One region of the Kosakonia cowanii JCM 10956 genome, then DNA from elsewhere that is predicted to be linked to it. Evidence: predicted binding sites of a transcription regulator. Region 1 holds the regulator's gene; the other holds the start of a gene.

Region 1 (7,656 bases):
GAGATTACGCGTCATTCGGCATGGAATCGCATGTCGCAGGCTGGCGCGCAGTTGATGACCTGGTTTGGTGTCGCCTGTGAATTACATCGCGACTGGCGCAATGATGTTGAAGGGCTGGGGACGCTCTTCGCTAACCATATTCCCGATTACCGCAACCTGATGACCAGCTTTGCCATTCATAACAAGCAGTAACCGCAGTAGAAAACCGGAGGCGTAGCGCCTCCGGTTAATCCTTAGAATGTCAGGCTAAGCTGCGCGCCGGCACCCCAGGTTTCGTCTTCGCCCACCAGCCCCATCAGATCGAGATGAACGCGGTTGAACGGCGAGAAGCCAACACCGGCGGTGAAGACATCTTTGTCATCGCCCTTCACATCAGCGCGGTAACCGGCACGTACTGCCAGCCAGTTAAGCGGACGGACTTCTGCCCCGACGCCAACATACTGCGAGTTCTTCTCGCTCTTAAATCCTTTGGTTTCAGTCAGATCGCCGTCAGCGCTCAGCGTTACCAGCTCGTTATGCCATGCGGCACCGGCTGTGACGATCGGGCTAATCTGGTAGGTATCTTTGTAGTTGCGCACTTCGCCCGTTCTGCCGTTACGAATAATGGCATCCTGGGTGTCGATATTACGCGAGATGAGGTTCTGGCCGGTTAAGCCAAGCGTCACGTTTTCATTGAGGTCGGCGGCGAGGCCAACGTCAACGTTGAAGCCGGTGTCATCGCGGCGGTAGCGGCTGCTGTTCCAGTCACTGCTGTCGTAGTCATAAATCGACGCCGTGTAGTTGTAGACCCACACCTTTTGCAGCTTCGGCGTTACGCCAACGGAGAGCGGAATGCCGCCCGCGTCAAACTGATGTGCCAGCGCCACGCCAAAGTCGGTGACAATCGCGCCACGTCCGGAAGCGGTGGAGTTCAGGTTACGGGTGATCTCATCGCTGCCGTTTGGCGAGAGCGCCGCGCCCAGTGCTTCACGCACCGCAACGGCATCGCTGTTCTGAATGCTGCGCAGGTAATCAATATCCTGCTGATCGATATTGGAGCTAACGCGCGCGTGGGCGTAGGCTTTGGTGACGAAAGCCGCAGAGAGCACATCGTTAGGGATGCTGACCGCAATACCGGCTGCCGCTTTAGCCTGCGCAGTTTTACCACGCAATTTAACCAGCTCGTCACCTAAATCTTTGGCCGCGTTCTGGAACTGATCGACGGTGCCGAAAGGGTTGGTAATAATGTCTATTGCCGTCAGATTATCGACGACATCTTTATATTGATCGACTTTGTCATTGATGTAGTCAATTTCGTCGCGCAGATTATCCTTATCTGAAATTTGTGCCTGTACGCTTGGCAGGATCACGGTGACATCATCTTCCGGCTGACCTTTCGCCAGCAACGCCGGGTTGATTAATGCTCCACTGCCATAATTTGCCGATGCGACGCCCGTTCCACCCATTGCATCGTTACGCGCCTCTGCCCATGTATTGGCTGCTCCCGCCTGATTTGCCATAAAAAAGGAGACACCAATAGCGACCACCGAAAGTTTCGCATTTATTTTCACAGTATGTTCTCGTAGCCAGATGAGTATTTAAGCCTGTTAGTTTGCGCACAAACAGGAATTTATATTGCTGTGAATAACAGTAGAAAAAGGCACTACCTCTTCCGAACGCTCCAGGGCGGTCGGATCATATTTATAGTGATGGCACTCACTATTTATAGAAGAGGAAAATCATTTCGGGAAGGAAAGTTCCGAAAGTGTCTTTAAAGTTGGCGGTCTCGGCGTTTCCGGCAGGACATGGTAAAGTGTGAAGCTTCATCTTTTCACCAACCCGAGAGCGCCAATGGATAAGACCACTTCGCAAGAGATGTTAGTGCAGGCTGAAAAGCTGTGCGCGCAGCGCAACGTGCGCCTGACTCCACAGCGTCTGGAAGTTTTACGTTTGCTGAGCCTGCAAAAGAGCGCCATCAGCGCCTACGATCTGCTCGACCTACTGCGGGAGAGCGAACCGCAGGCGAAGCCGCCCACGGTTTACCGCGCGCTCGATTTTCTGCTGGAGCAGGGTTTTGTGCATAAGGTGGAGTCCACCAACAGCTATGTGCTGTGCCATCTCTTTGATCAGCCGACGCACACCTCTGCGATGTTTATCTGCGACCGCTGCGGCGCGGTTAAAGAGGAGCAGGCGGAAGGGGTGGAAGATATTATGCATGCGCTGGCGGCGAAGATGGGCTTTGCCCTGCGCCACAATGTGATTGAAGCCCACGGCTTATGCGCGGCCTGCGTCGAGGTCGAAGCCTGCCGTCATCACGACCATTGCCAGCACGATCACAGCCTGCAGGTGAAGAAAAAACCGCGTTAAAATTTCTGTTTCTGTTTCTGTTTCTGTTTCTGTTTCTGTTTCTGTTTCTGTTTCTGTTTCTGTTTCTGTTTCTATTTCAGATAGTAATCCCAAAATATTTCGCGTTTTAGCAAGGCGGCAAGCGCGCGAATCATGGGGAGCATACGAAAGTATGTGACTCATGTGAGCAAGTGCAGCCAACGCAGATAAAACGTGAAAGATGAAGGGATTCGGCAAGCGCGCGAATCATGGGAAGAATACGAAAGTATGTGACTCATGTGAGCGAGTGCAGCCAACGCAGATAAAACGTGAAAGATGAAGGGATTGGAGATTAGGGAGGTACATCCTTGTACCTACGGGCAGGGTAGCCTGTGAGGGTTAATACACTTGAGGGGGAAGTGTTGGCTACCAGCGGTATTCGTTACGTGATTCCCAATCTGTAACTTCCTTCTCCGCTTCGTCTTTCGCGTAACCGTAACGCTCCTGGATTTTACCTACCAGCTGGTCACGTTTACCTTCGATGACGGTCATATCGTCATCGGTCAATTTGCCCCATTTCTCTTTAACAGTACCTTTAAACTGTTTCCAGTTACCGCCGACTTCGTCTTTGTTCATAATTGACTCCTTATCGTTCGGTTAAAATGACGTTCTTGCGTGCTGAACGTATTAATTATTGTAGATAAGGATTCGGCGTTCGGTTTTTTATTCGGAATCTTTAACCATACACGCCAGACGAAGCCGCAGATCCTCATGCATTGTCGGCATTGGCAAACCAGCTGCCGTTGCGCCAGTGATGACGCCAGATCAGCGCCAGCGTGATACCACGCAGCGCCAGGAAAACCGCCAGAGAGAGCCATAAACCGTGGTTGCCAAACCACGGCACCGTCAGCAGGGTCAGGCCAAAACCGGCAGCGGCAACCGCCATACTGTTACGCATTTCAGCCGCGCGCGTCGCACCCACAAACATGCCGTCGAGCAAATAGCACCACACCCCCACCAGCGGCAATACCACCTGCCAGATAAGATAGTGTCCGGCAACCGCCTGCAGTTCAGGAATGGAGGTCAGCAGCGCAATAAGCGTGCTTCCTGCCAGCGCGTAGACAAGGGCAAAGGCGAGGGCCACAAACCCTGCCTGCCGGCAGGCCGCGCGCCAGACGTGCAGCAACTGGCTACCATCGCGCGCGCCGTAAGCCTGACCGGAGTGGGCTTCGACGGCATAGGCAAAGCCGTCAAGCGCATAGGCGGTAAAGGTGAGGAACATCATCAGCACCGCGTTGGCGGCGACCGTTTCGCTGCCGAGACGAGCACCCAGCACGGTGATGGAGCCAAAGCAGAGTTGCAGCAGCAGCGAGCGCAGCATGATATCGCGATTGAGCGCCAGCAAACGGCGAACGCCGCCGCGCCAGGCGGATTTCAGCATCGAAAGAGAGATAGCCTGCCGGCGTAAAACCTGCCGCACCATCAGCAAGCCGATAAAGAAGGTGACATATTCCGCGATAACCGTCGCGAGCGCAGCGCCCTGCACATTCATATGCAGGCCCATCACCAGCCAGAGGTCGAGAACGATATTGAAGAGATTGCCGACCACCAGCAGTATCACCGGTGCGCGGGCATACTGCACGCCGAGCAGCCAGCCAAGCAGCACCATATTGCCCAGCGAGGCGGGTGCGCTCAGCCAGCGAATGGCAAGGAAGCGCCGCGCCTGCTCCAGCACTGCCTCGCTGCCGCCGGTAATATGCAGCGCCAGGTCGATAAGCGGCGTACGCAGCAGCGCAATGACGATACCTGCGCCGAGCGCCAGCAGCAGAGGCTGGACAAGCGCACGTGAGAGTGCAGAGGGATTTTTTGCACCAAATGCCTGGGCGGTCAGCCCGGTGGTGCTCATACGCAGAAACAGCAGCAGCATAAAGAGGAAGCTGGTTGCCGTTGCGCCAATCGCCACGCCGCCAAGGTAGACGGGGCTATCCAGATGACCAATCACTGCCGTATCAACTAAGCCCAGCAGCGGAACGGTGATATTCGATAAAATCATCGGCAGCGCAAGCCGCCACAAAGCTTTGTCGGATGCGGTTAACAGCGGCATAGCGTAAGCGTCGTTAAAAAGAGGAAGCGTGGCGCTGCGGCGCTAAACGGGCGCCACAGCAGAGAAAAGAGGCGTTACAGCCATTCACCGTTACGGATCACGCCAACTGCCAGCCCTTCAATGGTGAAGTTCTGTTTACGCAGATCAACAACAATCGGAGAGAAGTCGCTGTTTTCCGCCAACAGTTCAACGGTGTTGCCATGTTTTTTCAGGCGCTTCACCGTTACTTCATCTTCGATACGGGCGACGATCACCTGGCCGTTACGCGCATCCTGGGTTTTATGCACCGCCAGCAGATCGCCGTCCATAATACCGATATCTTTCATCGACATCCCGCTAACGCGCAGCAGGAAGTCCGCATGCGGTTTAAAGAGATTCGGATCGACCTGATAGTGGCTTTCGATATGCTGTTGCGCCAGCAGCGGCTCACCCGCAGCGACGCGACCAATCAGCGGAAGACCAATATCGTTCTCTTCTTCCAGCAGCAGGCGGAGACCGCGCGATGCACCAGATACGATTTCGATCACCCCTTTGCGCGCCAGCGCTTTAAGGTGTTCTTCGGCTGCATTTGGGGAACGGAACCCCAATTGCTGTGCGATTTCCGCACGCGTCGGTGGCATACCGGTTTGGGTGATGCGATCGCGAATCAGATCGAACACCTCTTGCTGCCTGGCCGTTAATGCTTTCATCCCGCCCCCTGGGTGTATATACAGTTATGCTGTGAGTATATACAGTCAACGGCGATTTTGAAACCACATTTAAGCAAAAATCCAGAGTGTTATAGAATTATGGAAACGCTATCGAAAATGTGACCAAAGAAGCGAGACCCAGGTAAAGACCGCCAGTAAGATTGTCATCAGCACCGCCGCCGATCCCATATCTTTTGCCCGGCCGGAAAGCTCATGGAATTCAGACCCGATACGGTCTACAACCGCTTCGATAGCGCTGTTGAGGATTTCGACAATCATCACCAGCGTGACCGAGCCAATAAGCAGGACGCGCGTGATGACATCAATATCCAAAAATGCAGCGATAATAATAGCCAGAACAACGGCTACGCCCTCCTGGCGAAATGCAGCTTCATTAATCCAGGCTGCGCGTACGCCTTTCCACGAATATCCTGCGGCTTTAATGATCCGGGTAAAACCGGTGGTATTATTGGCCATGAAAAGAACCTTTTTAACTATTAAGCGTCAATGAGTAGTGGTACACGCAGCGGTACCACAGAAATTATGCGTGCTTTCTGATATTCTTGCGGCGCAATGGCACTATTAATAACCAGAGGCTTTACACCCTTTATGTCCGGCTGGCCACGAATTTACTACAAATTACTGAACTTACCATTAAGCGTGCTGGTAAAAAGTAAATCGATCCCCGCAGAACCTGCACAGGAACTGGGGCTCGACACATCACGTCCTATTATGTACGTGCTGCCTTACAACTCAAAGGCTGACTTAATGACCTTGCGCGAGCAGTGCCTGGCGCATGAATTACCCGATCCCCTCGAACCGCTGGAGATCGATGGCGCGCTGCTGCCACGCTACGTGTTTATTCACGGCGGCCCGCGCGTATTCACCTATTACACGCCGAAAGAAGAGTCGATCAAACTGTTCCACGACTATCTGGATTTACACCGCAGCCATCCCGATCTGGATGTGCAGATGGTGCCGGTATCGGTGATGTTTGGCCGCTCGCCGGGGCGTGAAAAGGGTGAAATCAACCCGCCGTTGCGCATGCTCAACGGTGTGCAGAAATTCTTCGCTGTTTCGTGGCTTGGCCGCGACAGCTTTGTGCGCTTCTCCCCGCCGGTTTCGCTGCGCCGCATGGCGACCGAACATGGTACGGATAAGATCATCGCGCAGAAACTGGCCCGCGTGGCGCGTATGCACTTCGCCCGTCAGCGTCTGGCCGCCGTTGGCCCACGCCTGCCGGCGCGTCAGGATCTCTTCAATAAGCTGCTATCGTCGAAAGCGATTGCCCGTGCGGTGGAAGATGAAGCGCGCAGCAAAAAGATCTCCCACGATAAGGCGCAGCAGAACGCGATCGCGCTGATGGAAGAGATTGCCGCTAACTTCTCTTACGAGATGATTCGCCTGACCGACCGTATCCTCGGCTTTACGTGGAACCGGCTCTATCAGGGGATCAACGTGCACAACGCCGAGCGCGTACGCCAGCTGGCGCACGAGGGCCATGAAATTGTCTATGTGCCCTGCCACCGCAGCCACATGGACTACCTACTGCTCTCCTACGTGCTTTACCACCAGGGCCTGGTGCCGCCGCATATTGCGGCCGGGATCAACCTCAACTTCTGGCCCGCCGGGCCGATTTTCCGCCGCCTTGGCGCCTTCTTTATTCGCCGTACCTTTAAAGGCAACAAGCTCTACTCGACGGTGTTCCGTGAATATCTGGGCGAGCTGTTTAGCCGCGGTTATTCGGTGGAGTATTTCGTTGAGGGCGGTCGCTCGCGCACCGGGCGTCTGCTCGATCCGAAAACCGGTACCCTGTCGATGACTATCCAGGCGATGCTGCGCGGCGGCACACGCCCAATCACGCTGGTGCCTATCTATATCGGCTACGAGCATGTGATGGAGGTCGGCACCTACGCCAAAGAGCTGCGCGGCGCGACAAAAGAGAAAGAGAGCCTACTGCAGATGGTGCGCGGCCTCAGCAAGCTGCGTAACCTCGGTCAGGGCTATGTGAACTTCGGCGAGCCAATCCCGCTGATGAACTATCTGAACCACCATGTACCGGAGTGGCGCGAATCGATCGATCCGATTGAAGCGATCCGTCCGGCATGGCTGACGCCGACGGTTAATAGCATCGCCGCCGATCTGATGGTTCGCATCAACAATGCCGGGGCGGCAAACGCCATGAACCTCTGCTGTACGGCGCTGCTGGCTTCGCGCCAGCGCTCATTGACGCGCGAGCAGCTCACCGAGCAGCTTGACTGCTACCTTGAGCTGATGCGCAATGTGCCCTACTCCCCGGACTCCACCGCACCATCCGCCAGCGCCGCTGAGCTTATCGCTCACGCGCTGCAGATGAACAAGTTTGAGGTCGAGAAGGACACCATCGGCGATATCATCATCCTGCCGCGCGAGCAGGCGGTGCTGATGACCTATTACCGCAACAATATTGCGCACATGCTGATGTTGCCGTCGCTGATCGCGGCGATTGTCACCCAGCATCGTGCCATCTCACGCGGTGAAATTCTGCGTCATGTGGAACTGCTCTACCCGATGCTGAAG
Region 2 (7,656 bases), 1.5 Mb from region 1:
CAATATGGCGCTCTATAACTCCCGCAAGCTCAGCGTAGAGACACCAGCCGGTCTGCATCACCACCGCGCGCTCTATGATTGCTATATCACCGCCGCTTTGCTGATTGACATCATGCAGGTCTCTGGCTGGACAGCGGAGCAGATGGCCACCATCACCGGACGCCCGGCGCTGATGACCACCTTTACCTTTGGTAAATACCGCGGTAAACCGGTTGCCGAGATCGCTGACCGCGATCCGGGCTACCTGCGCTGGCTGTTTAACAACCTCAACAGCATGAGCCCGGAACTGCGTTTAACGCTTAAACACTACCTTGGCGAAGGGTAATTACCCTTTGCCGGGCAGTGTCCCCTGCGCCAGCGCGATCAAAAACGCGTACTCCAGCGCCACCCCTTCGTAGGATTTAAAACGCCCCGATTTACCGCCGTGCCCGGAATCCATATCAGTGCAGAGCAACAGCAGATTATCGTCGGTTTTATATTCCCGCAGTTTCGCCACCCATTTCGCCGGCTCCCAGTACTGCACCTGAGAATCGTGCAACCCGGTAGTCACCAGCATATGCGGATAGGGGTGCGCGCCAATGTTGTCGTACGGGCTGTAGCCCTTCATATAGTGGTAATAGGTCTCATCTTGCGGATTGCCCCACTCCTCGAACTCGCCAGTCGTTAAAGGGATCGACTCATCAAGCATGGTGGTGACCACATCGACAAACGGCACCTGGGCGATCACGCCATGGTAGAGAGTGGGACGCATATTGATTACCGCGCCCATCAGCATGCCGCCCGCGCTACCGCCCATGGCGTAACAGTATTGCGGCGAGCCGTAGCCCTGCTCCAGCAAACTGTCGGTAACGTCAATAAAGTCATTGAAGGTGTTTTGCTTGTTGAGGAATTTCCCCTCTTCATACCAGGCATGACCCAGCTCGCCGCCGCCGCGAATATGCGCTATCGCGCAGACAAAACCGCGATCCAGCAGGCTCAAGCGGCTGCTGCTGAAGTCCGCATCGATACTAGCCCCGTAGGAGCCGTAGCCGTAGACCAGCAGCGGATTCTCGCCTTTGCGGAAATGGTTGTGGTTGTAAACCAGCGAGACAGGCACTTCAACGCCGTCACGAGCGATTACCCAAAGATGCTCACTGCGATAGTCGCTGGCGTCAAAGCCCGCCACTTCCGTCTGCTTCAGCACGCGCCGCTCGCCGGTGTCCATATCCAGCTCAAACAGCGTATCCGGCGTAGTCATTGAGGAGTAACCGTAGCGCAGCCGCGAGGTTTCCGGCTCGGGATTGTAGGCAAGCCAGGTGACATAAGCCGGATCGTCAAAAGCGATGCCGACCACTTCACGGGTCTTACGGTTGATCTGCCGCAGGCTTGTCAGGCCGCGCTGCCGCTCTTCGACCACCAGCCAGTCGGTAAACAATGTAAAGCCTTCCAGCATAATGTGATCGCGGGCGGGAATTAACGCTTCCCAGCGCCGCTCATCACGCACTTTGGTGCGATAGAGGCCGAAGTTTTTGCCATCGCGGTTGGAGCGCAGATAGAAGGTGTGCTGGTAGTGATCGAGGCTGTACTCATGCTCTTTGCGCCGTGGCAAAAAGCAGAGCGGCTGCGCATCCGGCAGTTCAGCATCGAGCAGCAACACTTCGCTGGTGGTGGCGCTGGCCAGGTGAATGGTGATGTAGTGCTGTGAGGTAGTTTTGCTCAGCCCGACGTAAAAGGTGTCATCTTTCTCTTCGTAGACCAGCTCATCCTGCTGCGTCGGCGAGCCGACCGTGTGGCGCCAGACCTGATAAGGCAGCAGCGTGGTGGCATGTTTACGCACGTAGTAGACGGTCTCGGAGTCATTCACCCAGACAAAATCTGGCGAGACGTTATCGAGCACCTCCGGGTACCAGTTGCCGGTCTCCAGATTGCGAAAGCGCAGACCATACTGGCGCCTGGAGAGGAAATCCTCCGCCAGCGCCATAATGGTGTTGTCGGGCGAGATGTCGAGGCCGCCCATGGTGTAAAACTCGCTGTGCGAGGCGCGCTGGTTGGCATCCAGAAGAGTTGTCCAGTCGTCCCATTCAGAGCTGAGCACCGACTGGCGCTGATAGATGGCGTACTCATTGCCCGGCTCATAAATATGCCGGTAACGATAGCCGTTACGAATATAGGGCGCGGAAACTTCACGCTGCGGAATGCGGGAGATAATCTCCTGCAGCAGGTCATCCTGCAGCGCTTGCTGGGAGGCCATCACTTCCCGCCCGTAATCATTCTCCTGATGCAGATATTCAAGCACCTCTGGCTGAGAGCGCGTGTCGTCCCGCAGCCAGTAGTAATTATCGACGCGGGTATCGCCATGAACGGTCATGGCGTGGGGGATCTTTTTTGCTTTCGGCAACATAGCACTTATCTTTTTTCTGTTTTCCATACCTATAAGGGTGGCAAAACAAACGCGCGTTGCAAGCGAAACGTTATCGCGCTCAGGGTGTAAGGGCGCGTTTTTGCTGCTGAAGATCCTGCTCGATGCCTTCACGGACGTCCTGCGGCACCTTCAGCGCATCGCCCAGCGCGTTAAGATAGCTGCGCTCCATAAAGTGATCGATATCGATAACCGCACAGCTGAGGAAGTAGAGCTCCAGCGCCTCCTCCTCATTTTTGACACCCTGTGCCAGCCGCGCCGGATCGAGGGGCTGCTCCAGCGCTTTCGCCACCAGCTCCCGCCCCTGGGTTTCGATGCCCGCTTCGCGCAGCTGCAACTCAATTGCCGCCTGCTCCTGCTCATCAATATGACCGTCGCTTTTCGCCGCAAAGACCAGCGCCAGAATCAGACGCTCGGTGCGCACGTCCAGCGGCGACTGCTGCTGGCCAAACTGCGGCTCATCCTGATGGGTTTCGCGAATACGGTCTTTGTATTTGTTCCACAGCACCGTACCGGCAACTGCCCCGCCGCCGACCAGCAGCGCGCCAGTGCCATATTTGGCGAGCAGTTTGCGTGATGATTTGTTGGCAACCAGCAGCCCGGCAAGACCGCCCAGTGCTCCCGGCACCAGAAGCTTATTTAAGCCCTGACCCTCTGAGGAGGAGGACGTCGATGCGCCGCTTTTCTGACCCAGCAGCGACTGTAATTGATTTAACCAGTTCATGATTTTCCCTCGCTTAACCGCTTTCGTCAGGCAAGAGTAAGCGAGGGAGATGTCAGGAAGTGTCTGTATCTGGAAAGATCAGGAAAATTTCGGCGCTATGGCTGCGTTTTGTAGGCCGCGCTGCCCGCCGGGCAGTCGACCATCACGCGGTAGTGAATATCGGCGCTTTTACCGCGCACGGTGAGCGGCACCGTCCACTTATCACCTTTGCCGGTGACCTCTTGCGGATTAACCCATACCACCGGATCCGCCTGACCAATTTTTTTCTGATCGTCTGCCCAACGCACAATGCGGTTTTGCAGATAGTCGCGCTTAACGCTGGCGGCGATGCCCTCAGCGTTGAGCCCTTCACAGGAAGGAAACTTCACGACCTTCTGCGCGGCGGCATCTGCCGCCATGCTGCCCGCCAGCAAAAACAGACCGGTTACTACCCCTGCTATTTTCATGCTTATCTCCTGGTTAATACCCATTCAAAGCATGGTACAAATTGCTGGCGGTGCAAGATCAGGCGACTTTCGCCCGCTTGCTGGCGCTTTTAATGTCGACCGCGTCAGAAGCTTCATCTTCAACACTTTTTGCCGATGGTGCGCCCTCTTCGCTCTCTGTGCCGGGCAGTTTGCCGGATTTCAGAATGCCGTTGAGCGCATCTTTTTGCTCGGCGAGCCACATCGCCATGCGTTCACGGGTCTCTTCTTCCAGAGTGACCGGACCGGTGCCTAACCAGTCGCCCAGCACTTCCGCCAGGTCGAGCATTTTGTCGTAAGCATCGGCTTCCTTTTTGCTGGCAAAAGACATCTTTTCCTCACCTTCGCGAATGACTACGTATTTAACTTCTACCGCCATGATGCAGCCTCGTTTTACTGTGTATTTGTACAGTATAATAGCGCGATGAAAAAACCACCGCAAGTGAAAAAGACAGACGCAAACGTTTTCGTTATACTGCGCCCACTTTTTTCTAATGGTACTTCGCTATGACTCTTTTAGGAACTGCGCTGCGTCCGGCAGCCACGCGTGTGATGTTATTAGGCTCAGGCGAGCTGGGCAAAGAAGTGGCTATCGAATGTCAGCGGCTCGGTATCGAAGTGATTGCGGTTGACCGCTATGCGGACGCGCCAGCAATGCAGGTCGCGCACCGATCCCATGTGATTAACATGCTTGATGGCGAGGCGTTAAAAGCGCTGGTCGCCAGGGAGAAACCGCATTTTATTGTGCCGGAGATTGAGGCTATCGCCACCGACGCGCTGATTGAACTGGAAGCAGCCGGGCAGCGTGTGGTTCCCTGCGCGCGCGCCACAAAACTGACGATGAACCGGGAAGGGATCCGTCGCCTCGCGGCAGAGGAGTTGCAGCTTCCTACGTCGAGCTACCGTTTTGCCGATAGCGAAGAGAGCTTCCGCCAGGCGGTGGGCGAAATCGGCCTGCCCTGCATTGTGAAGCCGGTAATGAGCTCTTCAGGTAAAGGGCAGAGCTTTATTAAATCTGCCGACCAGCTGGCAAGCGCGTGGGCCTATGCGCAACAGGGTGGCCGCGCCGGAGCCGGTCGCGTGATTGTCGAAGGCGTAGTGAAGTTTGATTTTGAGATAACCCTTTTGACCATCAGCGCGGTGGATGGCGTTCACTTCTGCGCGCCGGTTGGCCACCGCCAGGAGGATGGTGATTATCGTGAGTCCTGGCAGCCGCAGCAGATGTCGGCCGCAGCGCTTGAGCGCGCCCGGCAGATCGCCCGTGAGGTGGTGCTGGCGCTCGGAGGACATGGTCTTTTCGGCGTCGAACTCTTTGTCTGCGGCGATGAGGTTATTTTCAGCGAAGTCTCCCCGCGCCCGCACGATACGGGCATGGTGACGCTGATTTCGCAGGATCTCTCCGAGTTTGCCCTGCATGTACGCGCCTTTTTAGGCCTGCCAATTGGCGCGATCCGCCAGTACGGCCCGGCCGCCTCTGCGGTGATTTTGCCGCAGCTGCACAGCCAGAACGTCACCTTTGATAATCTCCACCACGCCGTTGGCGCAGGCGTGCAGCTGCGCTTGTTCGGTAAACCGGAGATTGAAGGATCGCGCCGTCTGGGCGTCGCGCTGGCGGTGGCTGAGGATGTTGAGAGTGCGGTCGAGCGCGCCGTGGCCGCTGTTGCTGCGGTGCAGGTCAACGGATAAAAAAAAGCCCGGTGCGCAGTGCGTCCGGGCTTGTTATCAGGCGGGTTTCATACCCGCCTGCTGATTACTGCTTCGCACCTTCAACGGCTTCGCGTGCCAGTGTGGTGATGCGATCGTAATCGCCTGCTTCCAGCGCGTCGGCCGGAACCAGCCACGAACCGCCGATGCAGAGCACGCTTTTCAGCGCCAGGTAGTCGCGGTAGTTAGCCGGAGAGATGCCGCCGGTCGGGCAGAAACGCACCTGGGAGAAGGGACCGGCAATCGCCTGCAGCGCTTTGGTGCCGCCATTCGCTTCCGCCGGGAAGAATTTGAACTCTTTCAGGCCGTAATCCATGCCCAGCATCAGTTCGGAAACGGTGCTGATGCCCGGGATCAGCGGGATGGTGCCTTCGGTGGCGGCTTTCAGCAGCGGCTCGGTCAGACCCGGGCTGATAGCGAACTGCGCGCCCGCTTCGGTAACTTCCGCCAGCTGTTGCGGATTCAACACGGTGCCAGCGCCGATAATAGCGTCAGGAACTTCTTTTGCAATGGCGCGGATAGCGTCAATCGCGCATGCGGTGCGCAGCGTCACTTCCAGTACGCGAACGCCACCTGCAACCAGCGCTTTCGCCATCGGAACAGCGTGCTCCAGTTTGTTTACCACGATCACCGGTACAACCGGGCCCGTTTTCAGGATGGCTTCTGCACTTGTTTTCCAGTTTTTCATCAATCTTTTCTCTCGCCAGAATAAAATCTTGTCGTCTTAAAAAGTGATACAGGTTGCGCCCTGCTCTGCGCCGGAGAGCTTCTCTCGCAGCGCGCCGAACATTTCACGGCCTGTGCCCACGCGCATTGCGCTAAGGTCAGGAATATGCGGCTGACGTGCGGCAAGTTCGTTGTCAGCAACCAGCAGGGTCAACTCGCCTGTCTGCCCGTTAACCCGGATAATGTCGCCATCACGCACTTTTGCCAGCAACCCACCGTCGTAAGCTTCAGGTGTCACATGGATTGCCGACGGCACTTTACCTGATGCCCCTGACAGCCGTCCATCGGTAACTAAGGCAATTTTGAAACGGCGGTCCAATAATACACCAAGTGGCGGCATCAGTTTATGTAATTCTGGCATGCCGTTGGCTTTCGGCCCCTGGTGACGCACCACGACTACACAATCACGATCCAGCAGACCCGCCTCAAAGGCCGGTAATACGTCATGCTGGCTCTCAAACACCACCGCTGGCGCTTCAATGATCTGGTTCTCTACCGGCACGGCGGAGGTCTTCATCACCGCGCGCCCAAGGTTACCGCTCAGTACTTTGGTGCCGCCATGCTGCGAGAATGGCTTATCAATGGTGGCGATAATCGACTCATCCAGCGACGCGGCAGCGCCTTCACGCCAGTCGAGTTCGCCATCGTTGAGCCACGGCTCCTGGGTGTAGCGCGTCAGGCCAAAACCGGCCACGGTATTCACCTCTTCATGGAGTAAACCGCCCTTCAGCAGTTCGCGCATCAATACCGGCACACCGCCTGCTGCCTGGAAGTGGTTGATGTCAGCCGGGCCGTTCGGGTAGAGACGGGCAAGCAGCGGCACCACCTCGGAGAGTTCGGAGAAGTCATCCCAGTTGATGATAATGCCCGCCGCGCGCGCCATCGCCACCAGGTGCATTGTGTGGTTGGTGGAGCCGCCGGTTGCCAGCAGAGAGACGATGCCATTCACCACCACTTTTTCATCGATCATTTTGCCGAGCGGCATCCACTCGTTGCCATTACCGGTCAAACGCGTCACCTGACGGGCAGCGGCTTCGGTCAGCGCTTTACGCAGCGGCGCATCCGGGTGAATAAAGGAGGAGCCGGGCAGTTGCATGCCCATAAACTCAATCACCATCTGGTTGGTGTTGGCGGTGCCGTAAAAAGTACAGGTGCCTGGGGCATGATAAGAAGCAGCTTCCGACTCCAGCAGCGCCATGCGATCGACTTTGCCTTCCGCGTAGAGCTGGCGAATACGCACCTTCTCTTTGTTAGCCAGGCCGCTCGCCATCGGGCCTGACGGCACGAACAGCGCGGGCAAGTGACCAAACGACAGCGCCGCCATCGCCAGCCCCGGGACAATTTTGTCGCAAACGCCAAGATAGAGCGCACCGTCGAACATATTATGAGAGAGCCCCACCGCTGCGGACATGGCGATCACTTCGCGGCTCAGCAGCGATAGCTCCATCCCATCCTGACCCTGCGTCACACCATCGCACATTGCCGGTACGCCACCTGCTACCTGCCCGACCGCATTCACCGAGTGCAGCGCTTTACGAATAATGTCGGGATAGACTTCATAAGGCTGATGCGCGGAGAGCATGTCGTTATAGGAGGTGATAATGGCGATGTTGTTGCGCAACATGCTTTTGAGCGAGGCT

What was found. The regulator LexA, encoded in region 1, represses DNA repair genes until DNA is damaged. The targets are predictions, from matches to a motif close to TNCTGTATGTACATACAGNA.
Region 2: the regulator LexA is predicted to act here: its motif matches at 3,981-4,000, upstream of BWI95_RS19045 (YebG family protein).

What each region holds. Positions count from the first base shown of each region.
Region 1 is NZ_CP019445.1:872,046-879,701, forward strand. It holds gene ycaC (isochorismate family cysteine hydrolase YcaC) at 1-192, shown strand, start outside; gene BWI95_RS04020 (conjugal transfer protein TraF) at 234-1,499, opposite strand; gene zur (zinc uptake transcriptional repressor Zur) at 1,831-2,346, shown strand; gene BWI95_RS04035 (CsbD family protein) at 2,731-2,940, opposite strand; gene dinF (MATE family efflux transporter DinF) at 3,074-4,408, opposite strand; gene lexA (transcriptional repressor LexA) at 4,483-5,097, opposite strand; gene BWI95_RS04050 (diacylglycerol kinase) at 5,206-5,574, opposite strand; gene plsB (glycerol-3-phosphate 1-O-acyltransferase PlsB) at 5,707-7,656, shown strand, end outside.
Region 2 is NZ_CP019445.1:4,009,576-4,017,231, forward strand. It holds gene exoX (exodeoxyribonuclease X) at 1-325, shown strand, start outside; gene ptrB (oligopeptidase B) at 326-2,380, opposite strand; gene BWI95_RS19035 (tellurite resistance TerB family protein) at 2,460-3,125, opposite strand; gene yebF (protein YebF) at 3,218-3,568, opposite strand; gene BWI95_RS19045 (YebG family protein) at 3,627-3,965, opposite strand; gene purT (formate-dependent phosphoribosylglycinamide formyltransferase) at 4,094-5,272, shown strand; gene kdgA (bifunctional 4-hydroxy-2-oxoglutarate aldolase/2-dehydro-3-deoxy-phosphogluconate aldolase) at 5,337-5,978, opposite strand; gene edd (phosphogluconate dehydratase) at 6,015-7,656, opposite strand, start outside.